One region of the Citricoccus sp. K5 genome, then DNA from elsewhere that is predicted to be linked to it. Evidence: predicted binding sites of a transcription regulator. Region 1 holds the regulator's gene; each other region holds the start of a gene.
What was found. The regulator LexA, encoded in region 1, represses DNA repair genes until DNA is damaged. The targets are predictions, from matches to a motif close to TCGAACANNTGTTCGA.
Positions count from the first base shown of each region.

Region 2: the regulator LexA is predicted to act here: its motif matches at 3,049-3,064, upstream of BOSE125_RS10290 (HNH endonuclease signature motif containing protein).
Region 3: the regulator LexA is predicted to act here: its motif matches at 2,588-2,603, upstream of BOSE125_RS08750 (HNH endonuclease signature motif containing protein).
Region 4: the regulator LexA is predicted to act here: its motif matches at 3,632-3,647, upstream of ruvA (Holliday junction branch migration protein RuvA).

Region 1 covers NZ_LR732817.1:782,425-790,431, forward strand. Annotated here, with positions in the region: gene hflX (GTPase HflX) at 1-1,004, shown strand, start outside; gene BOSE125_RS03400 (ATP-dependent DNA helicase) at 1,001-3,097, shown strand; gene BOSE125_RS03405 (hypothetical protein) at 3,094-3,990, opposite strand; gene lexA (transcriptional repressor LexA) at 3,996-4,739, opposite strand; gene BOSE125_RS03415 (LysM peptidoglycan-binding domain-containing protein) at 4,951-5,310, shown strand; gene BOSE125_RS03420 (Ig-like domain-containing protein) at 5,442-8,007, shown strand, end outside.
Region 2 covers NZ_LR732817.1:2,310,503-2,318,509, forward strand. Annotated here, with positions in the region: gene BOSE125_RS10275 (N-acetylmuramoyl-L-alanine amidase) at 195-1,418, shown strand; gene rpsI (30S ribosomal protein S9) at 1,625-2,122, opposite strand; gene rplM (50S ribosomal protein L13) at 2,158-2,601, opposite strand; gene BOSE125_RS10290 (HNH endonuclease signature motif containing protein) at 3,184-5,010, shown strand; gene truA (tRNA pseudouridine(38-40) synthase TruA) at 5,033-5,923, opposite strand; gene BOSE125_RS10300 (CPBP family intramembrane glutamic endopeptidase) at 5,951-6,871, shown strand; gene rplQ (50S ribosomal protein L17) at 7,194-7,784, opposite strand; gene BOSE125_RS10310 (DNA-directed RNA polymerase subunit alpha) at 7,904-8,007, opposite strand, start outside.
Region 3 covers NZ_LR732817.1:1,974,238-1,982,244, reverse strand. Annotated here, with positions in the region: gene BOSE125_RS08760 (bifunctional 3'-5' exonuclease/DNA polymerase) at 1-183, opposite strand, end outside; gene BOSE125_RS08755 (VWA domain-containing protein) at 289-2,304, opposite strand; gene BOSE125_RS08750 (HNH endonuclease signature motif containing protein) at 2,722-4,740, shown strand; gene BOSE125_RS08745 (sigma 54-interacting transcriptional regulator) at 4,858-6,426, opposite strand; gene BOSE125_RS08740 (histidine phosphatase family protein) at 6,648-7,310, shown strand; gene BOSE125_RS08735 (SCO1664 family protein) at 7,337-8,007, shown strand, end outside.
Region 4 covers NZ_LR732817.1:1,578,189-1,586,195, reverse strand. Annotated here, with positions in the region: gene BOSE125_RS07120 (M3 family metallopeptidase) at 1-1,908, opposite strand, end outside; gene BOSE125_RS07115 (YebC/PmpR family DNA-binding transcriptional regulator) at 2,145-2,900, shown strand; gene ruvC (crossover junction endodeoxyribonuclease RuvC) at 2,908-3,609, shown strand; gene ruvA (Holliday junction branch migration protein RuvA) at 3,727-4,365, shown strand; gene ruvB (Holliday junction branch migration DNA helicase RuvB) at 4,376-5,491, shown strand; gene yajC (preprotein translocase subunit YajC) at 5,665-6,153, shown strand; gene secD (protein translocase subunit SecD) at 6,213-8,006, shown strand; gene secF (protein translocase subunit SecF) at 8,003-8,007, shown strand, end outside.

The sequences.
Region 1 (8,007 bases):
GCACGGCGCTGATCCTGGACATCTTCGCTCAGCACGCCCAGTCCCGTGAGGGCCGCGCCCAAGTGGAGTTGGCGCAGCTCGAGTACCTGTTGCCACGCCTGCGCGGTTGGGGCGAGTCCATGTCCCGCCAGGCCGGTGGCCGTGCCGCCGGCGGTGAGGGCATCGGCTCCCGCGGCCCCGGTGAGACCAAGATCGAGCTGGATCGCCGCCGCATCCGCACCCGCATGGCCAAGCTGCGCCGGGAGATCGCCGCGATGAAGCCCGCGCGCGAGACCAAGCGGGCCAACCGGCGTCGCAACCGGGTGCCTTCCGTGGCGATCGCCGGGTATACGAACGCCGGCAAGTCCTCCCTGCTCAACCGCCTCACGCATGCCGGCGTCCTCGTGGAGAACGCCCTGTTCGCCACACTGGATCCGACGGTGCGCAAGTCCGTCACGCCGGACGGCATCGGGTACACGCTCTCGGACACGGTCGGCTTCGTCCGGTCCTTGCCGACACAGTTGGTCGAGGCTTTCCGCTCCACCCTGGAGGAGGTGGCCGACGCTGACGTGATCCTGCACGTCGTCGACGCCTCGCACCCGGATCCCGAGGGGCAGATCACCGCCGTGCGATCTGTGCTGGCCGAGGTGGACGCCCGGCAGATCCCGGAGATCATCGTGCTGAACAAGGCTGACGCCGCCGACCCGGTGGTGGTGGCCCGGCTGCGTCAGAAGGAACCGCGGTCAGTGGTCGTCTCCGCCCGCACCGGGGAGGGGATCGAGGAACTCGAGCGCGCCGTCTCGGACGCGATCCCGCGCCCGAACGTGGCCCTGGACCTGTTGATCCCTTTCACGGACGGGGATGTGGTCTCGCGCCTGCACTCGCCGGACGCGGACATCATCTCGGAGACCTACGAGGCCGAGGGCACGCGGCTCCGGGTACTGGTCCGAGAGGACATCGCCGAGGACCTGCGCCGCTATGCCGCCGAGGGGTCCGCGGACGGTCAGGAGCGCGCCGGAGCATGACAGAGACGGTCGAGGAAGCCGCGCCGGCTGCCGTGGCGCAGCCCGCCGCCGAGCCCCGTACCGAGGCGGAGCGTGAGGCGCTGCGGCTGCTGGACGCCGCCGTCACAGCCACCGGGGGTCAACGCCGGGAAGGGCAGCGGCGCATGGTCGTGGAGGTCGCCCGGTCCCTGGAGACCGGGCAGCACCTGCTGGTGCAGGCGGGCACCGGCACCGGGAAGTCGTTGGCGTACCTGGTGCCGGCGCTCCAGCACGCACTGGAGGCCGAGAACCCGGTGGTGGTGGCCACCGCCACCCTGGCGCTGCAGTCCCAGATCATGCGGCGGGATGCTCCCAAGCTGCTGGAGGCCCTGCGGGACGAGCTTCCCCGTCCCATGAACATCGCCCTGGTCAAGGGCCGGTCCAACTACTTGTGCAAGCACAAGCTGGAGGGCGGCTTCCCGGAGGAGGACGGCCAGGCACTGTTCGGCATGGCCGACGACGGCGAGATGACGTCCGGATCCGACGGCGGCCCGACCAGCCCCCTGGGCCGTGAGGTCCTGCGGCTGCGGGAATGGTCCGAGGAGACGGACACGGGGGACCGGGACGACCTCGATCCGGGCGTCACCGACCGCGCGTGGCGCCAGGTCTCGGTGTCCGCGGTGGACTGCCTGGGCGCCCAGAAGTGCCCGATGGCGGCCGAGTGCTTCTCCGAGCGGGCGCGCGCGGACGCCGGGGACGCAGACGTGGTGGTCACCAACCACGCCATGCTCGCGATCGCCGCCTTCGAGGGACTTGCGGTGCTGCCCGAGTTCGAGGCCGTGGTGGTGGACGAGGCCCACGAACTCCAGGACCGCGTGACCGGGGCGGTGACCGGCCAGCTCTCCGGGGCCATCGTGCAGGCCGCGGCCTCCTCGGCCCGCAAGCACACGGCCATCGCCGTGGAGGACCTGGTTCAGGCCGGCGCCGGCCTCGACGCCGCCTTTACCGCCACCCCCACGGGCCTGATACCGCGTGGACCGGACGAGGTCCAGCAGAACGCCCTGAAGGCGGTCCGCGATGCGGCCCGCCAGGGGCTGAGTGATTCCAAGCCGAGCGGGGGAGGTGCCGACTCCGCGGCCGACGGCGGGCGTCAGATGGCCCGATCCCGGATGCAGGACGTCCTGGACGTGGCCGAGCGGATGCTGGAGACCACTCCGGACACCAGTCACCCCGAAGTGCTCTGGGCGTCCCGTCCGGGCCACTTCGAGCCCGGCACCGGGTGGATCCCCGGGGACGAGTCTGCGGCTCCGATGCTCTACGTGGCCCCGCTGTCCGTGGCCGGCAAACTCCGCGAGGGACTCTTCGGCCAGGCCACGACCGTGCTGACCTCGGCCACGCTGGCCATCGGTGAGTCGTTCAACCCGGTGGCGGGATCCCTCGGTCTGATGGGCGAGGGGGCACCGGCCTGGACCGGTCTGGACGTGGGCAGCCCCTTCGACTACCCGAGGCAGGGCGTGCTCTACGTGGCACGGCATCTGCCGAAGCCGGGTCGGTTCGCCGCCCCCGAGACCTATGACGAACTCGAGGCACTGCTCAGGGCGTCCGGCGGAGGGGCCCTGTGCCTGTTCTCCTCCAAACGGGCCGCCGAGGACGCTGCCGCCGAGATGCGCACCCGGCTCGGTCCGAATCCCACGATCCTGTGCCAGGGCGACACCACGCTGACCGCCCTGGTGCGGCAGTTCGCCACGGAGGCGGACACCTGCCTGTTCGGGACCATGAGCCTGTGGCAGGGCGTGGACGTGCCCGGCGAGTCCTGCCGCCTGGTGGTCATCGATCGGATCCCGTTCCCGCGACCCGATGATCCCCTGTCCACGGCGCGGTCCAGAGACATCAGCCGGCATGGCGGCAACGGGTTCATGGCGGTCTCCGCCTCCCATGCGGCGGTCCGTCTGGCGCAGGGCGCCGGCCGGCTCATCAGGACCGCAACGGACCGCGGAGTGGTGGCTGTCCTCGACTCCAGGCTGGCGACGGAACGGTACGGTTCGTTCCTGCGTTCGACCCTGCCGGACTTCTGGCCGACGGCCGATCCGTCCGTGGTCCGCGGCGTGCTGGAGCGGCTGCGCCCCGCTGACTAGCGGATCAGCATCTCGAGGGCGCCGACCGTGCGAATGGCCCGCCATTCGATGCCAGGAGCCGTGCTCCAGGCCGGCCAGTCCACGGACCATCCGCCATCGGGCTCCTGGGCGGATGCGAGCCACCGGCGGTCCCGGGACATCACGGCCGCGGGGACCAGGCTGCCGTAGAGGTCCGTGGGGAAGGGGACCGTCCAGGGATGGTGGACCAGGTCGACCGCATGGATGCTCTCGTCCTCGGCGCCACCCTCCACGGGGAGGGAGCCGTTGGCGGACAACCGCTCACGAAGGGTGGCCAGAAATGGGCTGTCGGCCGAGCCCGTGGGAAGGCCGTCCGCTGCGAGGAACCTCAGGGCGTACTTGACCTCATAGGCTGGCAGGTCGCCGGCAGTCGCAGCCCGGGACAATCGGAGGCGGCACCAGTCCGAGGCGGCCTCAGCCCACCCGCCCGAGAACCCCGTCAGCAGGGCCGCGGCGGCGAAGCCATATGTGAGGTGCGAACCGCCGGGAACCGGTTGGACCCACGGCGCATGGGGCCATTCGAGGGAGGCCTCGGTGACGAAGGGCACGGAACCGTCCAGTCCGGAGGTCGAGGCCACCCATTCCAGTCCACAGCGCACCCAGGGGTGCTCGGCCAGATCCCATCCGGCCAAGAGGTCCAGGGCCGTCAGCGTGGAGAGCGCCTCACTCTTCGGTGACCGCACATCGGGTTCGAGGCCGTGACCGAATCCGCCGTCTGGATTGCGGTACGCCCCCAGGGCGGCCAGGACACCCTCGGTGCCGCCGCCGTGGAGCAGCAGGTCCACCCGGCGGCGTTCGAGCAGCCGCCCGTGGGTGTAGACGAACTCCTCGGCATCCGCCACGCGGACGCCCGGCGGCAGAGGCCGATGGTTCATGGGGCTCAGAGCGCCCGAAGTACCGTGACGACCTTGCCCATGACCGTCGCCTCGTCTCCGAGGATGGGCTCATACGCAGAGTTCTGCGGCAGCAGCCACGTGTGGCCGTCCCGCTGCCGGAAGGTCTTCACGGTGGCCTCGTCGTCCAGCAACGCGGCGACGATGTCCCCGTTCTGAGCGTTGTTCTGCTGACGCACCACCACCCAGTCGCCGTCGCAGATCGCCGCATCGACCATGGAATCGCCGGAGACCTTCAGCATGAACAGTTCCCCCTCGCCGGTCAGCTGACGCGGCAGGTTCATGACGTCCTCGACCTGCTGGTCGGCGAGGATCGGCCCACCGGCGGCAATCCGGCCGACCAGGGGGACCGGGACAGCATCACCGTCGGCGGCCCCGGTGTGCAGGGTCCGCACCGTCCCGCCCGGCGTGGCCGCCGATTCGGGGGGCATGACGGCGGACTCGACCACGAGGGCCAGGCCGTTCTCGTCCAGCAGGACCTCCATGGCCCGCGGACGGCCCGGATCCTTGCGGATGTAGCCGAGCTTCTCCAGCTGACCCAGTTGATGGGTGACCGATGACAGTGAGGCCAGGCCTGCCGCATCCCCGATCTCCCGCATGGACGGCGGATACCCGTGTGCGGCGATCGCAGAGCGGATGGATCCGAGGATGATCCGCTGACGGTCGGTGAGGGGCCGGACGCCGTGATCGTGATGCGGGTCCGGGGCGGGAGAGGGAATCCGGGGGGCCATTCGACCATCCGTTCTTATCGTGTCCGTCGGTCTTGGTGAAGTGTCTCGTGCTGGGTCGCTGGGTCTGACGGTACCGGAGTCACACCCTCGATTCAAAGATATGTTCGAATTTTTCTTGGCATGTCTCGAACAGGCGTGCTAGACATGACATCGAAGCAGTCGAACACACGTTCTATACGGCCCGGGGTTCCGGGAGGAGAGGCAGAAGAGCATGAGCACTGCAGCATCGGTCCAGACCCGCACGTCCGGCTCCGCCGGATTCCACCTGAACCGCCGTGGTCGTTTCCTCTTCGTGGGATTCCCCGTCATCGTCCTGGCGGCCCTGGCCGCAGTGGCCGCCGTCTTCTTCGGCGCCCACGGGATGGCGCCCGCGGCGGCCTCCGATGACCAGCCTGTTGCGGACGTGGAGACGGTCACGGTGAACTATGGCGACACCCTGTGGGCCATCGCCGGGCGCACCGCCCCCGAGTCCCCCCGCAACGAGGCCATCCTGCGCATCGGCCAACTGAATGATCTCGACAGCGGCGATCTGCAGCCCGGTCAGGTGTTGTTCGTCCCCGCTGGCGCCTGAACCTCCGCTGGCCCCGCAGAGACTGCCGCGGGATTCGTCTCCCTTCAGCCGGGCGATAGGATGGCCTGGGTCCGTAGTGGGGCGGATCCCTTGCTGATGACGGGGCACTCATGGGGAACAAGCGCAGGCAGATGAAGTCTGTGGCGACCCCGGTGGCCTTCTCCGCCGTCGGTGCCCTCGTGGCCACCGGCGCGTTCCTCTATCCCGGCTTCGACACCGCTGACCTCGAACTGCATGACGCCGGCATCTGGGTCACCCACAACAGTGGGGGATACGTCGGCCACCTGAACCACGAGTCCACCATCCTGGACGGTGGTTTCCGGCCCCCGGTGGAGGACTTCGAACTTCACCAGGAGGACGCCACCGCCCTCATGCTGGACCCGGCGTCCGGCGCCCTGACCGCCATTGACACCACCGCCATGGTCGCCGGCGATCAGATCATGCTGCCTGCAACCCAGGATTTCGCGCTGGGCGCTGGCGTCATCTCGGCCAGCAACCCCGCAGAGGGGGCCGTCTACGCCGGGACGGTGGACCCGACGCCCCAGGTCTCGACGGACGAACCGCTCTACGAGGCCGAGGGAGCCGTGACGTCGACGACCACGGTGGGTGGCGAGGTGTTCGTGGCGGACCTCGGCCGGGACACCGTGATTCGCTTCGCGGCCGAGGGTGAGCAGCCTGGTGCCCCGGTGGAAACCCGCCAGGACGGCCTCGAAGGGCTGTCCGGAATGCAGGACCCTCAGCTGGTGGCCGTGGGCGACGTTCCGGTGGTGGTGGACCCTGAGTCCGGCATCCTGTCCTGGCCAGGCCACTCCATGCAGGATGAGCGGCTGGTGGGCGCGGTGCCACAGCCGTCCGGTCCCGAGGCGGAGCAGTTGGCATTGTCCACTGAGCGGGACCTGCTCACCGTGGCGCTGTCCAACGGGGACATTCAGGCCATGAGCATCGTGCCGCCCACGGACGCCTCCGCCGGATCGACCACGCCCGCCGGTACTGACGGCAGTGTGGCGGCAACGGCCCCCGTACGGGTAGCCGGTTGCCTTCATGCCGCCTCGGCTGTCACCGGGCACTACCTGCAGGACTGTGACGGTGAAGAACAGGATCAGATCGTCCCCATCCCCGAGCTGACGGCCGGCGCGGAGCTGGTCTTCCGAGCCAACCGCGATGTCGTGGTGCTCAACGACACGACGTCCGGGACCAACTGGATGGTCCTCGACCAGATGAAGGTGGTCGCCAACTGGGACGACCTCGAACCGCCCCAGGGCGAGGGAGAGGAGACGGAGGAGGAATCCGACGAGGTCACCCAGGAGACCGCTCTGCCGGAGCGTCAGGAGGAGAACAGGCCGCCCGTGGCGGAAGATGACAGTTTCGGCGTGCGACCCGGCCGGACCACGCAATTGTCCGTCCTGTTCAATGACTCCGATCCTGATGGAGACGTCCTGACGGCCTCCCTCGAAGGTGACCAGCCCTCGGTGGGCACGGTGCAGGAGATCATCGACGGCATCGGGATGCAGATCGTCGTCCCGGAATCCGCGAGCGGCCGGGCCGCGGTGACCTATGTGGCGGATGACGGACGTGGCGGCACGGACACGGCCCAGATCTCCTTGCGGGTGGTGCCGGACAGTGAGAATCGGGGACCCACCCAGGAGCGCAAAGCGGTACTGCGCGTGCCGGCCGGGGAATCGGTGACGAGCCAGGTCTTGACGGACTGGATCGACCCGGACGGTGACGACCTCCAGCTCGTGGGCGCCCTGGCCGAGGAGCCGGATACCGTCCGGACCCGTCCAGACGGCCAGCTCACCTTCCAGGACAACACCGGCGAGGCCGGACGCCGGGACATCCAGGTCTCCGTGTCCGACGGGCGTGAGACCTCCACGGGCACAGTGCAGATCGAGGTCCTCGAACGCGGTTCGATCCATCCGCCGATCACCCAGGCCGACCACGTCACCGTCCAGGCAGGGCAGGAGGTCACGTTCTACCCGCTCGAGAACGACACCGACCCACTCGGCGGCCAACTGCGCCTCTCCCAGGTGGCTGCTGTGGAGAATGCGGAGATCGACTACTCGGCGGCCGGGGGATCGGTGCAATGGTCCTCGGATGTCGCTGACACCTACTACGTCGAGTATCTGGCGGCGAACGAGTACGACTCCGCCCCGGGGCTGATCCGGGTGGACGTCGTGGAGAGTGAGGAGAGCGCCGGACTGCCGGTGGCCGTGCGTGACATCGCGCTGTTGCCGGCAGGCGGTCAGACCCTCGTCAACGTCCTGGGCAATGACACCGACCCGGCCGGCGGCGTGCTGGTGGTGCAGGGGGTCCAGGATGCCACGACCGAGTCCGGGGCGCCGGCCCCGTTGAAACTGGCCGTCGAGGACTTCAACCACATCCGGGTGGTGGACACCGGTGGGATGACCGGTCCGGCCACCTTCTCCTATTCGGTGTCGAATGCCCAGGGCACCTCCCAGGGTGAGGTCACCGTGGTGCCGCTGCCGGAACCGGAGGTCATGCAGCCGCCCATCGCCGTCGCGGATGCGGCGAACGTCCGCGTCGGTGATGTGGTCACCATCGACGTCCTGGCCAATGACACCCATCCCAATCAGGAAGAACTGACCCTGAAGCCCGAACTCGACCGCCAGGTCGCCGAAGGCCGCGGGATCGGTTTCGTGTCCGATGGAAAGGTCAGGTTCCGTGCCGGCAGTGAGC
Region 2 (8,007 bases), 1.5 Mb from region 1:
GTGCGACCGAAGCTGCCGAAGGAACCGGGGTGGCCGACGTCGTTGGTTCCCCGGCGTTTCTACCGGCATTGACGCAGGTCACGTGCGTACGGTGGGGTCACCGTCTCAAGTCGACCACCACCAGCAGTCCGTCCCTCGCGTGCTTCCCCAGCAGTCCCCCGCGAGGTGGCGAGCCGTTCTGAATGGAGCCTGACGTGACAGACCACATCACCGCACCCGCCCCCGCGCCTGCACCGGCGTTCGCCCCCGCGGCCACAGCTGCAACCTCAGCTGCGTCCGCGCCCGTTCCCACCCGACCGGCCCGTGTGTCCCGACGCCGGCTGCTGCAGGGCACTGCCGCTCTCGGCGGCGTCATCGCGTTCGGGACCGCCGTCTCCGCCTCCACCACCCCGGCGTTCGCCGCCACCGTGAGCCGGCCGGACATCATCTCCACGAACGACTGGGGTGCCTCGGCCGCCAAGGGGTCACTTCCGACCCTCACGCGCCGGCCGACGCACCTGGTCATCCACCACACCACGCACGTGAACTCGGACGACTTCTCCGATGCCGCAGCCAAGGAGGTGGCCCGGCTGATCCAGCGGAACCACATGACCAACGGCTGGGCGGACACCGGGCAGCAGTTCACCATCGCCCGCGGCGGCCAGATGCTCGAGGGCCGGCACGGCTCGCTCGACGCCGTGGTGGACGGGACCCGATTCATCGAGGGCGCGCACGCCTACGGCTTCAATGACCAGTCGGTGGGCATCGAGGTCGACGGGATGTACACCAACGACGTCCCCACGGACGCGCAGTGGAGCTCCCTCGTGCATCTCAGTGCCTTCATCTGCCAGCGGTACGGACTTCACGTGGACCGGATCATCGCCCACCGGGACGTGCCTGGCGCCCAGACGCTGTGCTGCGGGGACACCTTCTACGGCAAGCTGTCCGCCCTGCGTGATGAGGTGGCCTCGGCGCTGGCCAACGGGGTCGACGGCGGCTCGGGCCCCTCCGGCGACTACCCCACCGTGCGCCTCGGTGACGAGGGCGAAGCCGTGCGCCGGGTCCAGGTCACCCTCAAGGTCATCGGCCATGATCCCGGCGCGGCCGACGGCGTGTTCGGCCCCGCGACGGAGAAGGCCTTGCGTGCGTACCAGTCGTCGCTCGGCACCGGCGTGGACGGCATCGCCGGTCCTCGTACCTGGGGCGCCCTCGCGACGCACCACGCGGCCGGCTCGACGGTGAGTTCCGGGGACAGCGGCACCGAGGTCGAGTATCTGCAGCGGGGCCTGAAGGCCTCCAGCGGCGTCGACCTGGCCACCGATGGCCACTTCGGGGAGCAGACCGAGGCCGCCGTCTCCGCCTACCAGAAGGCACGCGGGCTGACCGTGGACGGGGTGGGCGGCGCCGAGACGTGGGCCGCACTGAAGCACGGGCAGTAGGCCGCCGGCAGTAACTAGGGCGGTCCTCTCGCGGGCAAAGACAGAACCCCGTGGTCCCGTTTCCACGAAGGGAACGGGACCACGGGGTTCTGTGGGCCGACGCGCGCCGGGTGACCGGTCGGCGTCGTGCGCAGGAGTGCTCCCGCGCTACTGTATGCCGGGCGAGACCGCCGAAGCGGCCCCGCCCACCAGGTGCAGCGTGAAGATCAGCGCTTCGAGAACTGCGAGGCCTTGCGGGCCTTCTTGAGGCCGGCCTTCTTGCGCTCGACGACGCGGGCGTCACGCGTCAGGAAGCCGGCCTTCTTGAGAGCGGCGCGGTTGTTCTCGCGGTCGATCTCGTTCAGGGCGCGGGCGACACCGAGGCGCACGGCACCGGACTGGCCGGAGGGGCCGCCGCCGGTGATGCGCACGATGACGTCGTAGGCACCCTCAAGCTCGAGGAGCTTGAACGGATCGTTGACTTCCTGCTGGTGCAGCTTGTTCGGGAAGTAGTTCTCGAGGCTGCGGCCGTTGATGGTCCAGGCGCCGGAGCCCGGGATCAGGCGCACGCGGGCGATGGCCTGCTTGCGGCGCCCCACGGCGCCGCCGCCGACGGTCAGCGCGGGGCGCTCAGCGACAGCAACGGTCTCGGGGGCATTGGTGGACTCGGAGGTGTAGCTGGTCAGCTCCACTTCCTCGGTGGACTCATTCTCATTGAGAGTCATGGTTCTCCTTGAAAGATTGTGGTGGTGCTGACCCGTTACTGGGCGACCTGGCCGATTTCGTATGTCTTGGGCTGCTGGGCGGTGTGGGGGTGCTCGGCACCGCGGTACACCTTGAGCTTGTGCAGCTGCTCAGCGGCGAGGGAGTTCTTCGGGAGCATGCCGCGGACGGCCTTCTCCACGGCGCGCACCGGGTTCTTCTCCAGCAGCTCCGCGTAGGAGACAGAGGAGAGACCACCCGGGAAACCGGAGTGGCGGTAGGCGCGCTTCTTCTCGAGCTTGGCGCCGGTCAGGGCCACCTTCTCGGCGTTGATGATGATGACGAAATCGCCCATGTCCATGTGGGGGGCGAAGGTCGGCTTGTGCTTTCCGCGCAGCAGTGTTGCGGTCTGGCTGGCAAGACGACCCAGCACGACATCAGTGGCGTCAATGACGTGCCACTGGCGGTCGGCATCGCCGGGCTTCGGGGTGTACGTACGCACGTTGTTTGCCTTCGTGTTCGGTGTCGGTTACAGATTTCCGGCCCGCGGCGGTGAGTCCATGGGCCAGTCACTGAGTTCATCGGTGCGCAGCCGGTACGCCAGGTGAGGACTGGAGTGAGGCCGGGTCCGAAAGCTTCCCGGCGGCGCCCTGGGCTATCGCGACCATGCAACCAGGCCACCCGAGGGTACAGCGAATCCGGGAAAGGACACGCACAACGAAGGTCAATACTACCGTGTCCGCGCAGTAGGGGCAAAGCAGCTGGAATTCAGGCGAGTTCTGGAGGGATTCAGGAGGGTATCAGGGGAATCAGGGGAATCAGGGGAATCAGGGGAATCAGGGGAATGGAGCATGGCGGACTACTCCACAGGTGACTGATCACGGCGTGTCATCCACAGATTTTCAGAAGCCCTTTTCGGCGTCCGCAGGGTGTGCTCGAATGGACTCATTCGAACACATGTTCCCATCCTGTGGGGCAGGGAACGGGCAGAAGCCACCTTCACCAGCGGCGGCGAATGGGTACGGAAAAGCACGTTGGGGAAAGCAAGACTCAGGGGACATCAGATAGGGGAAGGAGGGCGGGCATGACTGACGACCACGAGTACCAAGACGGACTGGAGCGCCAGGTCGAGCACAAGAACGAGCAGAAGAACGAGCACAAGGATGTGGACGATCATGCCTCAGGGACCGCCCCACTCCCTTCTCTGAACTCTCTGGACGAGCTGCCGCTCGGTCACCTGACGGCCTTGCTGCAGGAGGCCACCCGAGCCGTGGTGCATCGCCTGTCCGGCCCCGACGCCTTGCGCGAGTTCACCGCCATGGCTGTCCCCGAGGACAGCGGCGGTCGGGACTGGGGAGCCATGCTGTCCTCCCTTCCCGACGAGCCGGATTCGGACGCGGCACCAGGGCTGGCTGTTGCCTCTGTCCCTGACCCGAACCCTGTCCTGCCCCCTGTCCTGACCGGGGATGCCTCCACTCATGCCGACGCTGTCACCCTCCCGGTGCTGCACCAGGTCCTGGAGACCGTCGGGCGATCCGTTGCGACGGCCCAGATGACCTTGACGGGCCACACGGTGGAGGCCTTCGACAATCCACCAGAACGCCGTCGCCTTCTCGGACTCCCTCAAGGGAAGACCGCCTTCCGAGATGCCACCGATTACCTCAAGCTCGCCCTGCGGATCGACGGGACCGAAGCTCGGCGCCGGACGCGTTGGGCGGCTTCCCTTCGGCCGACCCGCGCGCTGACCGGTGAGTCCCTGCCTCCCGCCCTCCCCCTGCTGTCCGCCGCCGTCCACGAAGGGAAGTTGGACCGTGCCGCCGTGGACGTCATCACCACGGCCTTGGACAACGTCCGGCAGATGGCCCGTCGCGTGGAGGCCGACCCACAGACCGTCTCCGACCTTCTGGATGACGGCGAGGAACGCCTGGTGGCGCAGGCCGAGTCCGTGGACCCGGGCACTCTGCGCAAAGTCGCGGCCCATTGGCTGAGGTGGGTCGAAGCGGCCGTGGATCCCGACGGCTCCGAGCCGAACGACGCCACGCTGCCCCAGTTGCAGGGACTGATCCGCAAGGGGGAGCGCAATGGACTGCACCAGTGGCTGCTCGCGGTCAACGATGAACAGAACGAGTACCTGCTGACGGTGGCGAACGCCGCCACCAATCCCCGTGCGTCCTACCGCGGCCCGTCGATGGAGGGTGCGGAAGGTAGTGCAGCTGGGAGCGAGGGTTTGGATCAGCTGTTGACGGCGGAGGTCCAGTCCGAGGAGGACGGTTCGTTGACGGCGGTCACTGCCGTCGACCCGCGCTCAACCCAGCAGAAACAACTCGACGGGCTGATGGCGTGCATCGCCGGCGGCCTGGCCATGATCGAGTCGGACCAGCTTCCCTCGACGGGCGGCACCCGCCCCCAGGTCTCAGTCCTGATCGACTTCCATACCTTGCTGGGCGATCTGCAGAAGGCCGGCACGGTCACCGCTGAAGACCTCCTCCAGTTCGAGTCCTCAGCAACCTTCACCGGTCCGATCCATCCCGGCACGATCCGGGCCATGGCCTGTGATGCGGACATCCTGCCGGTGGTGCTCGGGTCGAGCGGCGAGGTGCTCGACGTCGGCCGCGCGCAGCGACTCTTCCCCGCCCGGCTCCGGCAGGCGGTCGCTGCCCGCGATGGAGGGTGCGCCGCACCCGGTTGCTGGATCCCGGCGCCGTGGTGTGACGTGCACCATGTCGAACACTGGGAACACGGCGGACCCACCTCTGTCGACAACGGGGTCCTACTCTGCAACCACCATCATCACGCCGTCCACGCCGGCGCATGGGACATCGACATGGACTCCGGCCGGCCGTGGTTCATACCGGCTCCCTATCTGGATCCACGTCGACAACCACAGCGCAATCGGTTCTGGCGGAGATAGACCCATGGATCTCGGCCATCAGTTACACCACGGTTCGACGCGCCCGTGTCCCAGCGGCGCGGAAGGCCAACGCACGGGGATCGGAGTCGACGTCGGGGTATTCGACGTGTTCCAGGACCAAGGCGTGCGGCGGTGCGAGCCGCGTCTGCGAGTCACGGACCATGGCCTCCAGACGTTCGCTGACCCAGCCGGCAGGATGTCGCCCCTCCCCCACCTGAACGACGGCTGCCACGAGGGCACGGACCATGTTGTGACAGAACGCGTCGGCCTGCAGGTAGGCGGTGATCAGTCCGGATTGCCCGTCGCGGATGAAACCGAAGTCCTGCAGTTCACGGATGGTCGTGGCGCCCTCCCGCGGCTTGCAGAAGGTCAAGAAGTCGTGGAGACCGAGCACGGCTTTCGCTTCGGCGTCCATCAATTCGGCATCCAGCGGTTCCCTGTGCCAGTACGTGGATCGACGGTTCAGCGGGTCTCGCGTCTCAGAGGAGTCGCTGATGGCGTATCGGTACGAGCGCCACAACGCCGAGAACCGCGCATCAAACCCCTCGGGCGCCAAGGATGCTCCCGTCACCACCAGCGCACCCCGTTCGCGGCTCAGAGCGCCGCTGAGACGCCGCACCAAGGTCGACGCCGGCCCGGCCTCGTCAGGATTCCGCGTCACCGCGTTCCATTCGGCCTCGGTCAGATCAAAGTGCACCACCTGACCACGGGCGTGCACCCCAGCATCGGTGCGACCGGCGACCACGGTGCGAACGGGGCGACGGATGATCATGGCCAGCCCGTCCTCAAGGGCGCCCTGGACGGTCGGCAGTCCAGGTTGGGTGGCCCAACCCTTGTAGTCGGTGCCGTCATAGGCCAGGTCCATCCGGACGCGGACAAGGGCGGGATCGGACGGCGTGGGCATGGGGATCATTCTAAATCCCGGGCCAGAATAGGCAGAATGGAGAACCTTGCGCCGTGGGTGGCCTATCTGTTGACCGTGCTGCCCGGAGTGGTGCTGGTCGGCATCATCGTGGCCCTGCTGCCGCGGCACGCGCATGGGGTGCGGATCCTCATGCTGGTCCTCGGGTTCGTCTTCGTCCGCGATGCAATGAGTCCCCACGGGCTGTGGACGTTCGGCACGGCCGGTCCGTCCGGGACGGCGGGTCAGTCCGGGACGGCGGGCCAGTCCGGGACGGCGGGCCAGTCCGGGACGGCGGGTCAGTCCGGCACCTCGACGGCAGCCGACTCGATCGAGCTGCCCGTTTTGTGGTTGCGTTTCACTGACGATCCCGTCGCCCTCCTGGTGATGACCGTGGCCTCGCTGGCACTCGCAGCAGCGATCGTCTTCGCGTGCCGGGACCTGCGGTGGATGGTGCTGTGGTCGGGACCACGATGGTGGACCTCAGGACTCGTGGGCCTGGTCGGCGTCGTGGTGATCGCGCTGCCATTCCTGTACCTTCACGGCACCTTGGTCGAGTGGTTCCCCATCCTGGACGGCACTCCCTTGGCCCGTCCCTTGATTCCGGTTGAGCAGCGCGGCGGTACGGTGGCCGCCGGCGTCGTGGTCCTCCTGGCTGCCTTCGCCCTGTGCGGGAACCTGGTGGAGGAGCTTCTGTTCCGCGGCTTCCTCCAGGCCCACCTGGAAGATCATCTGCCAGGACGGTCTGGCCGCTGGCGCGCAGCGCTGCTCTCCGCCCTGATCTTTGCCGCCGGGCACCTGTTCCTCGCCTACAACCTCACCGGCGTGGGTTGGCCGCTGCTGGCCTTCACCCTGTTCGAGGGACTGGTCTGTGCCGTCATCGCGATGCGCCACGGTGTCCTCGGGGCGACCGTGGCACACGGCGGCGCCATCTTCCTGCTGACGTCCGGGCTCCTCTGACTTCCTCTGATCCGCCTTAACCTGTCATGCCTTGCCTGGCCGCCTGCCTGCCTGGCCGCCTGCCTGCCTGCCTGCCTAGCCTGCCTGCCTGCCTAGCCTGCCTAGCCTGCCTAGCCTGCCTAGCCTGCCTAGCCTGCCTAGCCTGCCTAGCCTGCCTAGGGCTAGCCGTACCGGACCGCAGAGCCCACCGACCAGCGCACGCTCCAACGACGCGTCCGTTAAACCCAACGACCCGCCCCTCCGCACGTGATGTGCGTCGGAACGGGTCGTCCAGATGGTGTCTGGAGAAGACTCAGCAGACAGCCGGTTCAGACCGAAAGGATCACTTCTCCTCGGTCTTCTCCTCTGCGGCAGGAGCCTCAGCGGCTTCAGTTTCAGCAGCCGGAGCCTCAGTGGCTTCGGCGGCTGGAGCGTCGGCAGCTTCGGTCGCGGCACCCTCAGCCTCGGCCACGGGGGCCTCAACCGGAGCAGCGGCCTCAGCCGGAGCAGCGGTCTCAGCAGCCTTCTCGGCTTCCTTGACCACGGCCTGCTTCGGGGACACCGGCTCCATGACGAGCTCGATGACTGCCATCGGGGCGTTGTCGCCGTGACGGTTGCCGATCTTGGTGATCCGGGTGTAGCCACCCTCGCGCTCGGCCATGGCCGGGCCGATCACCGTGAACAGCTCGTGCACGATGGTCTTGTTGGTGCGGTTCTTGGCCGAGATGATGCCCTGCACCTTGCGACGCGAAGCCAGGTCACCCTTCTTGGCGAAGGTGATCAGACGTTCGGCGAAGGGACGCAGGCGCTTGGCCTTGGTCACCGTCGTGGTGATCTTCTTGTGCTCGAACAGGTTGGCCGACAGGTTGGCCAGCATGAGCCGCTCGTGGGCAGGGCCGCCGCCCAGGCGCGGTCCCTTAGTGGGGGTAGGCATTGGTGTTTCTCCTCAGATGGACCCTGACGGCTGCCGGCCATCAGGACACTATTGGTGGTGGTACAGCGAGTGAAGAGAGTGATTCAGGACCCGGCCGAAGCCCGATCCCGGTTCACGGCTCAGTACTCGCCGTAGGACTCCTCGGACTCCTGGGAGTGCAGCGAGGGGTCATAGCCAGCCGGGGAGTCCTTCAGGGACAGACCCAGTTCGGTCAGCTTTTCCT
Region 3 (8,007 bases), 1.2 Mb from region 1:
GTTCAGGCCGAGCCGTGCGGGCAGAGTGCGCACCAGATCGGGCAGCGCGGCGGTGGTGACCGGGGGAAGGGGCTCGAGCCGGCCGTCGTCGACCAGCACGGGTAGCCAATGCCCGGAATGCCCGGAATGCCCGGAACTGGAGCCGGGTGCCTGATCAGGCGCCGGGCCCAGGACGATGTGCATCCACCCATTCAACCCGACCCGGGCCCCCAGATGTCTCCAGGTGCCCCCGGACACGGGCGGACGCTCGGGAGCCGGCCCCAGTCAGTCCGTTTCAGTCAGTCAGTTTCAGTCAGTCCAGTCCGGACCCGGTCGGTCCGATGGGTGCGAGCGCGAGCGGAGGAACTCGCCCACGACGGCGGCGCCCAGGTCCTCCGCATCCGGTGCCACCACGCGGCCGTCCACCCGGCGGGCCATGGCGGCGAGGAATTCCACCAATCCCGGGTCGAATCCCAGCCGGAAGAAGGTGGTCTCCGCACCGAGCCGGCCGACGCGGTCGAGTTCGGCGATGGTGGCGCGCAACGTTTCGCGGTCGGGCGGGTAGGAGAACCACGCCTCGGGGCCGGCGTCGCCGTGGTGCAGGAGATGCGCGGTCGGTTCGCCGTCGGTGACGATGAGCAGCACCGGCTGCATCGTGGGGTGCTGGCGGAAGAATCGGGTGGCGAGCATCAGCCCGTGGTGCAGATTGGTGCCCTGTTCGCGCATGGGCGGCAGGGCGGTGAGCTCGTCGATGTCCACTCGCTGGGCGTAGCGGCCGAACTGCACGAGTTGCAGCTGGTCGCCGCGGAACCGGGTCGCGACGAGGTGGTGGAGGGCCAGGGCGGTGCGCTTCATGGGCACCCAGCGCCCCTCGGCGGCCATCGAGAACGAGGTGTCCACCAGGAGCGCCACGGCCGCCTGGGTGCGGGCCTCTGTCTCCTGGACCTCGACGTCGGCCACCTCGATCCGCAGGCCGGTCCGGGGATTCCTGCCCTCGGCGACCGTGCGACTGATCGCGTTCGTGATGGTCTGCGTGACGTCCCAGGGCTCGACATCCCCGTACTGCCACGCTCGGCTCGATCCGGTGAGTTCGCCGGCAGCCCCGGCCAACCGGGTATCGCGCTGGCCCTGCCGGCCGGAGAGGCGGCCGGCGGCATCCTTGAGCAGGGATGTGCCGAGCTTGCGCACGGCCTTCGGAGAGAGCTTCAAGTCCCCGTCGGTGCCGCGTCGCAGCAGGCCGCTGTCCCTGAGGGCCTTCTCGAGTCGTTCGAGAGTCCTGGCGTCGGCGGCGGCCTCGTCCCCGAGCTGGCGGGCCAGCCGGTCCACGTCCACGTCTGACAGGGTGGAACCGGGAACGGACTGAGCGAGCTGGTCGCTGAGCTGATCGAGTTCGGCCAGGTCTTGGAAGACCCCGGTGCCGTCTCCGAGGCCGAGTCCCTGGTCGCCGTCGAACTGTTCGGCACCGGTCCAGTCCTCGCCGGGGCGCAGGCCTTGGAGGTTGGCGTCGAGACGGTTCAGCTGGTCCAGGAGGTCCGCTGAGCCGAAGGCCTGTGCGGACAGGGCCATTAGTTCTTCACGCTGTTCCGGGGACATGGATCGAAGCATGCGCTGGGCCGCGGCGGAGCGCTCGGCGAGGGTATCGATCAGTTCGTCGATGTCGTTCGGGTCCTCGGGGAACTGGTCACCGTGCTGGGCCATGAAGTTCTGGAAGTCCTCAGGGGTGTCCTCGCCGCGGGCATGTTTGTCCAGCAGATCGTTGAGGTCCCGGAGCATGGCGGCGATGGCCGTCCGATCCTGCTCAGTGGCGTTCTCGAGCGCGCTCTTCATGCCGGCAAACCGCTGGTCGAGCAGCTCGCGGCCGAGCAGGTCCTTGATCTCCTCGAAGGTGCGGCGCGCGGTGTCCGATTTCCAGTCATAATCGGCCAGTTCGGTGACGGCGGCGGCCGTGGAAGCAGGGAGATTCTGCAGCTGCATCTCCCGGAAGGCCCGGTCGGTGTCGTCCATCCGGATGTCACGGGCCAATTGTTTGCGTTCCTCGAGGACGGCCTCGTCCAGCAGTTTCTTCGCCTCCTGGAGGGTGCCGTCCAGGCCGTGCCGGCTGAGCAGGTCCCGGCGCTTCTGCTGGACGCGGCCGGCGAGTTCGTCCAGACCGGCCATCGTCCGTCCGCCGCGGCGCAGGAACTCGCGCAGGGCCTGCGCGGGGGAGTATCCGGCCATGACGTCGTCCGCCACGGCGTCGAGTGCCTCGGAGAGGTCGATCGGTGGTGCGAGTGGATCGGGGCCGCCGTCGTAGCGGCCATAACGTGAGGACTGGTGGTGTCTCACGGTGACTCCTTCCCCTGACGAGGGGCCTCAGCCTTCCATCGCCACTCTACGTCTTCCCGACGCCGGCACCACTAGGTTTTTCCGCTTCTCCGGACCCGTCTTCCCGACGCCGGCACCATCAGGTTCTCCGGACCCGTTGCGGGGGTCTTGGGGTCTTGGGATCGCCGGTGGCTCACCGGTGCAGTTGTGTCGCGTTCGGCGCCGCGGCCTGCACAGGAGCCCCATGCTCGGTGTGTTGTCCCCAGGCCCAGGACGCGGCCTTTACCATGTCCGTGCCGCGTGTTCGAATATGTGTACTAGTCCACCCGGTGGGCATCGATCGACGGTCTCAGCTGTCGAACAGCCGGCGAATCGTCATTGGGCATGACATGGATGGGCCGTGCCGGTATGAGAAGGATGGGGGTGGCAAGGACAGTGTTGATCGATAAGGATGGGGCGTCCTCTCTGGACCTGCCCGAGCTCCTGGCCATCACCCGCGTGTTGGTGGAGGAGGTGGCCGCACGGGCCACTGATCCCGGGTTGTTGGGGTACCTCGACCGCTTCGCTGAGGAGCCGGAGGTCGATCGGTCGGCGCAGTGGGGCCTCTATGTCCATGTTGCCGACGAGGCACCCGGTGAGACGGCGACAGGTCCTGGTGCTGACATCCCTCCAAGCGAGGCATCGGCGGCGTCCTTGCCCGTCGTTCTGGCTCAGGTGGAGGAACTGTCCCGGTGGCTCGACTCGGCTCGGACCGGATTGGCGGGGCATACGGATCGGATCTTCGACCTCCACACCACCCGGCGTGAGGTGTTGGGGATACCGGAGGGCAAGACTGCGTACCGCAATGGCGCGGACTATCTCCGGCAGACCTTGCGGATCCACCGAGTCGAGGCGAAGAGGAGAGTGGCGCGGGCACAGTGCGTGCTGGCCAGCCGTGATCCCGCCAGCTTGCAACCCGATGCCGTGGTCGCTCCGAAAATGCCTGAGCTGGCTCGGGCCGTGGCCGGGGCAACCATGGATTCGGCCTCGGTGGACACCGTGGCGGCAACCTTGGCTGAGGCTGTCCGGGATGCTGGGCTGGCCGGTGCCGATCCAGAGTTCGTCCACGGTCTGGTCACGGAGGGGGAGCGGATCCTCGTCGGACATGCCGGCCAGTCGGATCCTGAAACCGTGAAGAAGGTCTGCTCGCACTGGCGCCAGCGCTTCGATGCGCTGGTCAACCCGGATGGCCTGGAGCCGACGGACGCCCAGGCCAACGCAGCTCAAGGGTTGTTCTACCAGGGCAGAGGCCAAGCCAACCTGCATCGGTGGCTGCTGATGGCTACGGATCTGCAGCATGAGGTCCTGCAGACCATCGCCGCCGATGCCGCCAACCCGCGCAAAGATCCGCGCAAGGACGAGGGTGCCGGTACAGAAATCGACGCCGGCGTTCAGAACACAGGCGGCGACTTTGGGGTTCAGAATACAGACGACATCGTGGTCGAAAGCGAAAGCGAAAGCGAAAGCGAAAGCGAAAGCGAAAGCGAACGCAAGCCCGAAGTCGACTCCGGTGCGTTGACTGGGTGCGAGGGTGGAACGGCGACTCGAAGCGCGGCTGACCTGCGAATCGAGACCGCTGCGGAGCCCTGGGCCGGCCAGGTCCGAGAGAGGGCGGCTCTGGATCCGCGCAGTCCGGCGCAGAAGCGGCTCGATGGTCTGGTGAGCGCCCTGACCGGTGCCTTGGCCCTCACCTCGATGCCCGCCCAGTGGCCGAGGGACGGGGCAGAGGGCCTTGTGGGAGCCAACCGGCCGGACGCTGGCGGTGGGTCACGGCCCCAGGTGCTGGTGACGATCGACTACCAGACCCTGGCCGGACAGGTCGGGGAGCATCAAGCCACCGTTTCGCCGAAGGCCACCGGTCATCTGCTCTCCCAGGCTGCCTATACCGGGCCGGTGAGTCCGGCCATGATCCGGCAGCTGGCCTGTGACAGTGACCTGATCCCGATTGTGCTCGGCGGCACGGGAGAGGTGCTGGACGTGGGACGGTCCCAGCGGCTCTTCACGCGCAAGCTCAGACGGGCGATCACGGCCCGGGACGGCGGCTGCGCGGCACCGGACTGCTCCATCTATGCCCCGTGGTGCGAAGCGCACCACATCCAGCACTGGGAACACGGCGGTCCGACCAGTGTGGACAACGGAGTACTGCTCTGCTCGCACCACCACCATGCCGTGCATGCCGGAGCCTGGGAGATCGAGGTCGTCGACGGGATTCCGTGGTTCATTCCGGCTCGCTATCACGATCCCACCCAGACGCCGCGTCGCAATCACTATTGGCGGACTGGCTCCAGTAATTCCACCACGACGAACGGTAGGAAACCCTCAAGCAAGAACGACGGTGACGGTCACGGTTGCGGTGAGCGCGACGAGAGCCACGATGGCGAAAGCGGTGGCGAAGCAGACGAGCGAGGTGCGGCGTGATCCGGTTCGATACGGGGGAATGGGCAGCGGCCCCCTTAGCGGTAGACGGTCTGCGTTGGGATGGGCAGCGGCCCCCTTGGCCGTAGACGGTCTGCGTTGGGATGGCCAGAGGCACCTTTAGCCGTAGACGGTCTGGCCGTCGTCAGACTCCTTGGAGAGTTCGCGGGCCAGATACAGGCCCTCGAGGGCCAACTCGATGGCGCCGGCCCGATGTCCGAGTGCTTGCCCGCCGGACGCATCCGGTGCCTGTCCGCCAGCGTTGTGTCCTATTGTGTGACCTCCTGCTGTGGAGCCTCCTGCTGTGGGGTCTTCGCCGGAGTCCGTCTGCGGGGTGGAATCTCGGGTAGCCAGGACGCGCAGTCGTTGGTCGATCTCGTCGTACAAGGTCGGATCCTCGAGTTCGGGCAGATCCGCCAGGAACTCGGCCGCGGTCACGCGTCCGCCGGTGGTGGTGCGGTGCCCGTCGAAGGCGTCGACCAGCGGTCCGAAGTCGAGGCCGGCAAAATGCTCCCGCACCGTCTGGGCGGTCGCGGTCCGCAACAGGTGTTCGAGGATCTCGTCCTCCCTGCCTTCCTCACCTGACTCGAACTCGATCTTGCCGCCGAGCACTTCTGCCGCGGATTCCAGGTCCACGAGGCGCGCCACCGGTTCGTCGCCTCGAACGGTCGCCCGATGGCGGGCTGCAGCGGCGATGGTCTCGGCACCGGCAATGGCGAAACGAGCAGAGACTCCCGAGGACTGATTGACGGCGCTCGAGGATCGCAAGGCACGGGTGAACCGGGCCAAGATCTCCAGGATCACGTCCGGGACCTCCGAGGTGAGTCGTGCCTCCTGTCGGATCACCGCGATCTCGTGGGCCAGCTCCCGGGGGTAGTGAGTGCGGATCTCCGCTCCGAAGCGGTCCTTGAGCGGAGTGATGATGCGGCCACGGTTGGTGTAGTCCTCCGGGTTGGCGGAAGCGACCACCAGTACATCCAGGGGCAGACGCAGCACGTAACCCCGGATCTGGATGTCCCGTTCCTCCATGACGTTCAAGAGAGCCACCTGAATCCGTTCGGCCAGGTCCGGCAACTCGTTGAGGGCGACGATCCCACGATTGGACCGCGGGACCAGCCCATAGTGGATCGTCTCCGGGTCGCCCAGGCGGCGGCCTTCGGCCACTCGCATCGGATCCACGTCGCCGATCAGATCGGCCACGGAGGTATCCGGCGTCGAGAGCTTCTCCACATACCGCTCCGAACGATGCCTCCACGCCACGGGCAACCCGCCGCCGTCGCGCGCGGCCCGTGCCCGGCTCTCAGAGGTGAGGGGCTCGTAAGGGTGCTCGTTGAGTTCGGACCCGGCGATCACCGGCGACCATTCGTCGAGCAATCCGCTCAGGGTTCGCAACAGCCGGGTCTTGCCCTGGCCTCGTTCACCCAGCAGGACGACGTCGTGCCCGGCGATCAAGGCCCTCTCCAGTTGGGGAATGACCGTTCGGTCGAAGCCATGTAACCCGGGCCACGGGTTCCGACCAGCGGCCAGGGCTGCCAGGAGGTTGGCGCGGATCTCCTCCCGCAGGGAACGCTGTTCGTGGCCGGCGGCGCGCAATTCGGCGAGGGTGCCGATGGAGGGCGGGGCCGTCTCGGACGAGGTGGCCGAAGACGAAAAGACCGTGGGCGGCGTGGAATCAGGAACAGTGGCCATGACGCTCACGTTATCGGCGGCGGCCCGGCGCGTACAGAGACCCACCTCATCCACAGGATCACATCGTGGGCGGGCATGAATCTCGCCAGGACCCGCTTCAGACCAGCCAGGACCCACCTCGGACCAGCCAGGACCCACGCCGGGCCCAGGCCCAGGTGACCCTGTGGATAGATGATGTCCACGCCGTGACTGTTCCGGGTCGCCCGCCTAGGCTGACCGTGATGCCACGAGACGAGACGCCGTCATCCCCACCTGGGGCCACGACCACCCTGGTCCTGCTGGTTCGGCACGGTCAGACACCGACCACTGGGACGGTGCTGCCGGGCCGTGCGCCCGGCTTGCACCTCTCAGAGGCCGGCGCGGAGCAGGCTGCCCGGGTCGCCGAGCGGCTCGCGGCACTGCCGATCGCCGCCATCTATGCCTCACCCCTGGAGCGAACCCTCGAAACGGCGCGCCCGACGTCGGCTCGCACCGGGGTGCCCGTTCTTGAGGACGATGGGCTGTTGGAGGGGGACTTCGGCGACTGGACAGGAGCCCGGCTCGCCGACCTGTACCGCAAGCCCGAATGGAAGACCGTTCAGCAACGCCCCTCGGCATTCAGATTCCCCGAGGGGGAGAGCTTCGTGGAGATCAGGGACCGGATGACGGCCACCCTGGAACGGCTACGGTATGCCCATGACGGTGGGACGGTCGTGTGCTTCTCCCACGCGGACCCCATTCGAGTTGCCGTTTCCGATGCCATGGGCACGCCGCTCGACCGATTCCAGCGGTTGAGCATCGGCCCCTGCTCGGTCTCCGCGCTGTCCTACCAGGACGGACACGATCCTGTGGTGCTCACGGTCAACTCGACGCAGGACACCCTGGCTCAGCTCAAGGCGTCGTAGGCGTCCGGGCAGGGGAGGGGCGAGTCATGGGCGAGACCGGCGGACGGGATGGGAAGCGTGACGCACGATGCGCTGACCGAGACATCGATCTGCTTGAACGTGGCTCGATCCGGCTCCTCGGCCAGTTGGCCCACAGCAGTAACGAGACATTTCTCGTCGAGGTGGTCAACGATGCCGATCAGTCCGGTTCCTCACCCGTAGCGCGGCGGTGTTGGGCGATCTACAAGCCGGAGTGGGGCGAAAGACCCCTGAGAGACTTTCCGCCCGGGCTGTACCGCCGTGAGCGCGCCGCCTTCCTGCTCAGCGAGTCGCTCGGGTGGGGGGTGGTCCCGCCGACCGTCATCCGGGAGGAAGGACCCTTCGGGATCGGCTCGTTGCAGCTGTTCATCGACCATGACCCGGCCGAGCACTACTTCACACTGGTCGACGGCGATCCCGCCCACCTCGACGAGTTGCGGCGCTTGGCCGTCTTCGACCTCGTGGCCAACAACACCGACCGGAAGGCCGGGCATGTCCTGCACGGCACTGACGGTCGACTGTGGGGAATCGACCACGGACTCTGTTTTGCCGCACCGTTCAAGTTGCGCACCGTGATCTGGGATTTCGCCGGAGACCGGGTCGACGCCGGCCTCTTGGCCGACGCTGCCCCGCTCGCCGATGAAGTGCCTGCGGCACTGGCCGAACACCTCACATGGTT
Region 4 (8,007 bases), 800 kb from region 1:
CAGCCCGCCGTGGGCACGGAACCACTCCACGGTGTCCGCGTCCAGGACCTCGGACCAGAGGTAGGAGTAGTACCCGGCCGCGTACCCGCCGCCGAAGATGTGCTTGAAGTAGCTCGAGCGGTACCGGGGAGCCACGAGGTCCGGATCCAGGCCGGCCGCCCGCAACTGATCGGCCTCGAAGGCGAGCGGATCCTCCACCGTGGCGCCCGGTGCCAGGGAGTGCCACGCGAGGTCCAGCATGGTCGCCCCCAGGTACTCCGTGGTGCGGAAGCCCTCGCCCCACAGCGAGGAGGCCTCGATGGCCGCCAGCACCCCGGGCTCTATCCCCTCCCCGGTCTCCACGTGGCGCGCGTAGGCGGAGACGATCTCCGGCCAGTACATCCACATCTCGTTGACCTGCGAGGGGAACTCCACGAAGTCGCGGGGGACGGCGGTCCCGGCCAGCGTGGCGTACCGGCCGGAGGACAGCAGACCATGCAGGGCGTGGCCGAACTCGTGGAACAGGGTGTTCACCTGGTCCACCGTCAGCAACGCCGGTTCACCGGCTCCCGGCCTCGGGATGTTCAGGTTGTTGCTCACCACCGGGCGCTCGCCGAAGAACGTGGACGCCTCCCGGAACGAGTTCATCCAGGCTCCACCGGACTTCGTGGGACGGGTGAAGAAATCCCCGACGAACAAGCCGAGCTCGTTGCCGTCGGACTCCCGCACCTCCCAGACACGGACATCCGGCTGGTACCCGTGCAGGTCGGGGCGCTCGCGGAAGGTGATGCCGTACAGGGCCGTCGCGGCGGCGAACACCCCCTCGGTGAGAACCCGGTCCAGCTCGAAGTAGGAGCGCAGCGCGGAAGTGTCCACGCGGTACCTCTCCCGCTCGATACGGGCCGCGTAGAACGGCCAGTCCCAGGCTTCCACCGGGTGGCCGGCCGCGGCCTCGATCTCGGCCCTCTCCCGGCGGGCGTTCGCGGTGGCGGCCGGGATGATCCGGGCCAGCAGGTCGCGGACGGCGTCCAGGCTCGGGGCGGTCCGGTCCTGCAGCGCGTAGTCGGCCCAGCTGGAGAAGCCCAGCAGGCCGGCCTTCTCGGCGCGCAGGCCGGCCTGCTCCACGGCCAGGTCCAGGGCGAAGTTCTCCCCCGGGGTGGTGCCGCGCTGCCACGCGGCCTCGTGGACGCGCCGCCGCGACTCCGGGTTCTCGAGGGTCTCCAGCCAGGGCTGGGAGGTGAACATGGACAGCGTCAGGAGGTAGCCGGCGTCGTGCCCGGCGTTCCGGGCCGCGGCCGCGGCCGCGGCGAGGTCCTGCTCGGAGAGCCCGGCCACGTCCCCGGCGGAGCCGAACCAGACGGCCGAGGCTGTGTTCTCCGCGACCATGCGGCGCCCGTACTGGGAGGACAGCACGGCGAGCCGCTCGTTGATGGCCGCCAGCCGCACCTTCGCCTCATGGTCGAGGTCCGCGCCGAGCAGCCGGAAGGTCTTGAGGCTCTCCTCGGCCAGCCGCCGGTCCTCGGACTCCGGCCCGCCGATGCCATCCAGGTCCACCCTCGCCAGTCGGCTGTAGAGGGCCGCGTCGAGGTGGATCGCGTCCCAGTGGGCGGACAGCTCCGGGCTGATCTCCTCGTCGATCTCCTGCCGTGCCTCGGTGCCGTCGGCGGCCACGAGGTTGGAGAAGACCTGGTGCACCCGGCGCAGCAGCTGCCCCGAACGCTCGAAGGCGAGGAACGTGTTCTCGAACGTCGGCTCGGCGGGATCCGCGGTGATCGCCTCGAGTTCGGCGCGGTGTTCGGCCATGCCGGCACGGTAGGCGGGCAGGAAGTGCCCGTCGTCGAGGGCGGCGAAGTCGGGGAGCCCATAGGGCAGCGGGGACGGCGCCAGGAGGGGATTGGTGCTCGTGGCGGAGGAGGTGTCGGTCGTCATAGTCAGCAACTGTTTCACATCTCGCGTCCCCTGGACAGGGGCCGACGGGTCGGACGGACCGCACCGTGTCCCGCACGGAAGGGGCACCGGCGGCTCCTCCCGTAGAATCGAAGCCAGACTTCTGCCCGCAGCGGCAGGGGCCCGGCACCGCGGCGTCCGGGCCAGGACGAACCCGATCATCACCAACAGCCGATGCGGGCCGTGCTCCGGCATGGCCGGCTCGGAGAGGAGAGCACGTGGCAGGGCATTCCAAGTGGGCGACCACCAAGCACAAGAAGGCCATCATCGACTCGCGGCGCGCGAAGGCCTTCGCCAAGTACGTCAAGGGCATCGAGGTGGCGGCGCGTGCCGGCGGGCCGGACCTCGTCGGAAACCCCGCCCTCGAGCTGGCGGTCACCAAGGCCAAGAAGCAGTCAGTGCCGAATGACAACATCGAGCGCGCCATCAAGCGCGGTGCCGGCCTGACCGGTGAGGTCGTCGAGTACACGGAGATCATCTACGAGGTCCGCGGGCCCCAGGGATCCGCCCTCATGGTCGAATGCCTGACGGACAACAAGAACCGTGCTGCCGCGGACGTCCGCACCGCGGTGACCCGCAACGGCGGCACCATGGCCGACTCGGGGTCCGTGGCCTTCCTGTTCAACCGCACCGGCCTGGTCCGGTTGCCGGCCGAGGGACACACCGAGGACGACATCCTGATGGCCGTGCTGGACGCCGGCGCCGAGGAGGTCATGCAGTCCGGGGACTCCTTCGAGATCCTGTGCGACCCCTCCGACCTGCGTGCCGTGGCCACCGCCCTGGAGGAGGCCGGGATCGAGTACGACACGGACGAGATGGAGTTCGTGGCCACCATGAAGGTGGACCTGGACGCCAAGGGCGCCAAGACGTACTTCAACCTGGAGGACGCCCTGGAGGACCTGGACGACGTGCAGAGCGTCTACTCCAACGTGGACATCTCGCCGGAGGTCCTTGCCCAGCTGGACGAGGATTGATCCGCCCTTGACCCTCAGCCCCGGGGCCACGGGACGCCGGGCACCGCGTCCGCTGCGGGTGCTCGGTGTCGATCCCGGCCTGACCCGCTGCGGCATCGCGGTGGTGGACGTGGCGCCCAACCGCACCGCCACCCTGGTGGCCGTGACGGTCGTCGGCTCCCCGGCCGAACAATCGCTCGACCTGCGGCTGCTCGCCATCGACGAGGCCATCAACGAGTGGCTCGACCGCCACAGCCCGGACCACGTGGCCGTGGAGCGCATGTTCGCGCAGAACAACACGCCGACCGTGATGGGCACCGCCCAGGCCTCCGGCGTGGTCATCGCCGCGGCCGCCCGGCGGGGCATCCCGGTGGCGCTCCACACCCCCTCCGAGGTGAAGGCCGCGGTCACCGGCAGCGGCACCGCGGACAAGGACCAGGTCACCGCCATGGTCACCAGGATCCTGCGCCTCGACGCCCCGCCCAAGCCCGCCGATGCCGCCGATGCCCTCGCCCTGGCCATCACCCATGCCTGGCGCGGCGGGCTGATGGGCAGCGGACTGGAGACGGGCAACCTCACCAGCCCCCAGCGTGCCTCGCGGTTCCCGACGCCGGCCGGCGGCTCCGGCGGACGCCGCACCGGGGGATCGACGCCGGCCCAGCAGGCCTGGCTCGCCGCCGAGCAGCGAAGCCGGGGCTCGAAGGGCTGGAACGGCGGTTCCCGGATCTGAACCCCGTGATGGGTTAGGGTCTTCGTAGATACGTTCGAACCGGGCCGCTGTCCGGCACCTGACCCGCTGTCGTCCGGCTGTTGTCCAAATTGCTATTCCGAGAAGAGCGAGTTGAGCATGATTTCGTCCCTGACCGGCACCGTGGAATCCGTGGGGTTGAACCACGCTGTCCTCACCGTGTCCGGCTTCGGCATGCGGTTCTCCGCCACCCCGCAGACGCTGGCCGGGCTCCACCTGGGCGAGGCTGGACGGGTCCTGACCTCCATGGTGGTGCGCGAGGACTCCATGACCCTGTTCGGCTTCGCCACGGAGGACGAGAGGGAGGTCTTCGAGGTGCTGCTCGGGGTCTCCGGCGTCGGCCCCCGGCTGGCCCTGGCCGTGCTGGCGGTCCACGCTCCGGAGGCGGTCCGGGTGGCGGCGTCCACGGGGGACGACAAGGCCTTCACCAAGGTCCCAGGGATCGGACCCAAGGGCGCGCGGCGCATCGTCCTGGAACTGACGGACAAGCTCGTGCCCACGGGGGCGACCGGCCCCGGGACCGAGGACCAGCCGGCCCTGGCCGGCTCCATGCCATGGATGGACCGCGTCCTGGAGGCACTGACCGGCCTGGGCTGGACGGAGAAGGACGCCGAGAAGGCCGTCCGGGACACCATCCGGCATGAGCCCGAACTCGAGGAGTCCGGCACGGTCGCCAGCGTGCTCAAGTCCACGCTGCGCCATCTCGGCCAGGGACAGTCCGCCAGGTCGGGCCGGTAGGCGGTAGCGCATGACGGAACAGCCAGACGGCCGGCTCGTGGCCGGGGCAGCTGAGGGTGAGGAGCGGGAGCTCGAGACCGCCCTGCGTCCCAAGAACCTCGACGACTTCGTGGGCCAGCAGCGGGTCCGCCGGCAGCTATCGCTCGTCCTGGAGGCGGCCCGGTTGCGCGGCCGCACCGCCGACCACGTGCTGATGTCCGGACCGCCCGGACTGGGCAAGACCACCCTGGCCATGATCATCGCGGCGGAGATGAATGCGCCCCTGCGGATCTCCTCCGGACCGGCGATCCAGCACGCCGGCGACCTGGCCGCCATCCTGTCCTCCCTGACGGAGGGGGAGGTGCTCTTCCTGGACGAGATCCACCGGATGTCCCGCCCGGCCGAGGAGATGCTGTACATGGCCATGGAGGACTTCCGGGTGGACATCGTGGTCGGCAAGGGGGCCGGCGCCACCTCCATCCCCCTGGAGATTCCGCCGTTCACGCTGGTGGGGGCCACCACCCGTGCCGGGCTGCTGCCCGGGCCGCTCCGCGATCGCTTCGGCTTCACCGGCCACCTCGAGTTCTACAGCACCGAGGAACTGGAACTGGTGCTGCGCCGTTCCGCCCTGTTGCTGGACATGAAGGTCAACTCCGCGGGGTTCACCCAGATCGCCAGCCGGTCCCGGGGAACGCCGCGCATCGCCAACCGGCTGCTGCGCCGGGTGCGCGACTGGGCCCTGGTCGGCGGACTGGACCAGGTGGACTCGCGCGCCGCCTCCGCCGCCTTGGAGATGTACGAAGTGGATGAGAAGGGACTGGACCGTCTCGATCGCTCTGTGCTCGAGGCCCTATGCCGCAAGTTCGCCGGGGGACCGGTGGGCCTGTCCACGCTGGCCATCGCCGTGGGGGAGGAGACCGAGACGGTGGAGACCGTGGCGGAGCCCTTCCTGGTGCGCGAGGGGCTGCTGGGGCGGACCCCGCGGGGCCGGATCGCCATGCCCGCCGCCTGGGAGCATCTGGGCCTGGCCCCGCCCCCCGATTCCCCGGGTGCGGCGTTCTGGTCGGTTCCGGCGGCACGTGATGCCGGTGCGGACTCCAGCCGGCCAGACGGTGCTGACGAGGCCGACACGCTGTTCGATCCCTGAAGTCGGATTGATCCCTGAACTCGGTCCTGATTTCTGTCCCCGGGTTCGGGGCGTTTCTGGGAAATCGGTGAACAATGTGCCCCGGGAGGGCGCGGCTGAATGGACGGTGCGAACCTACCCGTAGACTAATCGGGTTGTCCTGTGCCCCGACTCTGGAATGTGGTGTCCCCGAAGTGACCCAGCTGATCGCCTCCCCAACTGTCCCGCTTGTCGCCGAAGGCGCCAATCCGGAAGGCGGTGGCGGCCTCCCGTTCGACCCCTTCCTGCTGATCATGCTCGCGATCTTCGCGTTGCTGATCTTCAGCATGTTCCGCCGCAGCAAGAAGGCTCAGCAGCAGCAGCAGCAGCTCCACCAGTCGCTCGCCCCGGGCGTGGAGGTCATGACGACCATGGGCCTGTTCGGCACCATCCTGTCCGTGGACAAGGAAGAGAACAAGGCCGTCATCGAGATCTCCCCGGGTAACACGGCCACCGTGCACCTGCAGGCCATCGGCAAGGCCGTGGACCCCGCCGCCGGTGCCGCCGTGGTGGGTGAGCCGGAGACCACCGTCCCGGATTCCCCGGCCGGCCTGGAAGAGGCCAATGGCGGCACCGACCGCAACGAGACCGATGGCAACGGCCCGGATGATCAGCGTCCCGGCACGGACCGCCCCTCTGCCTGACACCGTCGGACCGAGCAGACGCCCGCCCTCGTCCCGTGAACCGAAAGCCGTAGCCCTCCATGTCAGATAAGACCCCCCGGGGACGCGCCAAGCGCACCCTCTGGTGGCTCGCCGGCCTGATAGTCGCCCTGGCGGCGATCCTCGGTGTCGGCGTGGCCACCGGCCAGGCCCAGTTGGCCCCCAAGCTCGCCCTCGACCTGGAAGGCGGCACTCAGATGGTGCTCGCCCCGGAAGTCACCGGTGGCCAGGAGGTGTCCGGGGAGCAGCTCGACCAGGCGGTGGAGATCATCCGCCAGCGTGTGGACGGCTCCGGTGTCTCCGAGGCGGAGATCACCACCCAGAGCGGTCGCAATGTGGTGGTGTCCCTGCCCGGCGTCCCGGACCAGGAGACCCGTGAGCTGATCCAGGCCTCCGCCAACATGGAGTTCCGTCCGGTCATCACCATGGGTTCCTTCACCGCGACGCCGGAGGACCAGCGGACCCCGGTGGAGGAGTTCCCGGAGCCCACGGCCGAGCCCGAGAACGGCTCGGACCCGAACTGGATCACCCCGGAACTGGCCGCCGAGTTCGAGACCTATGACTGTCCCGCCGTGCTCGAGGACCCGAACCGGGAGCCCCTGCCCACGGACGAGGCTGCGATTGTCTGCGATCCGAATCAGGGCGTGAAGTACATCGTCGGACCGGTGGAGGTCCCGGGCACCGACATCGCCGACGCCGACTACGGCCTGGTCAATACGGCCACCGGCGTGTCCACCAACCAGTGGGCCGTGAACCTGACCTTCAACAACGCCGGCGCGGATGCCTTCCGCGAGGTCACCCAGCGCCTGACCCCCTTCCAGGAGGGCGATCCGCGCAAGCAGTTCGCCATCGTCCTGGACGGCATGGTCGTCTCCGCGCCACAGTCCCAGGCCGTCATCACCGACGGCCGGGCCCAGATCTCCGGTAACTTCACCGAGGAGTCCGCCGCGGCCCTGGCGGAGCAGCTGAAGTACGGCGCGCTGCCGATCAGCTTCACCATCGAGTCTGAACAGCAGATCTCGGCCACCCTCGGTGCCGACCAGCTGCGCCTCGGCCTCATCGCCGGGCTCATCGGCCTGGCACTAGTGGCGGTGTACTCCTTCTTCCAGTACCGCCTGCTGGGGCTGGTCACCATGGCCTCCCTCGTGGTGGCGGGGGTGTTGACCTATCTGGCGATCGTCCTCTTGGGCTGGTCGGACAACTATCGGTTGTCCCTGGCCGGCATAGCTGGTCTGATCGTGGCGATCGGCCTGACGGCGGACTCGTTCATCGTCTACTTCGAACGCATCAAGGACGAGTTGCGGAACGGACGCAGCCTGGCGGAGGCCGTGGAATACGGCTGGCTCCGGGCCAAGCGCACCGTGGTCGCATCCAAGGCCGTCAACCTCCTGGCCGCCGTCGTGCTGTACTTCGTGGCCGTGGGCAACGTGCGCGGGTTTGCCTTCACACTCGGCCTGACTGCCATCGCGGACCTCGTGGTGGTCTTCATGTTCACCCACCCGGTGCTGCAGATGCTGGCGAACACCAGGTTCTTCGGGGGCGGGCACAAGTTCTCCGGACTCGACCCGTCGCTGCTCGGCCGCGAACCCCTGTATCAGGGTGCCGGGAAGGTCCGCGAGTTCAGGCCGGTCCCGGCCGCGACCGGTAAGGCGCCGAAGCGGAGTCAGAAGTCCTCCAAGGAGGCGGCCAAGCGGCAGACGATCGCCGAACGCCGGCGGGCCGAGCAGCTCGCGTCGCTCGGCGGTTCCAGCGCCGCCGGCCCTGCAGTCGAATCGGCAGCCGACTCCGCCGACGGCAGTACCACCTCGACCGATCGGACGGAGGAGCAAAAGTGAG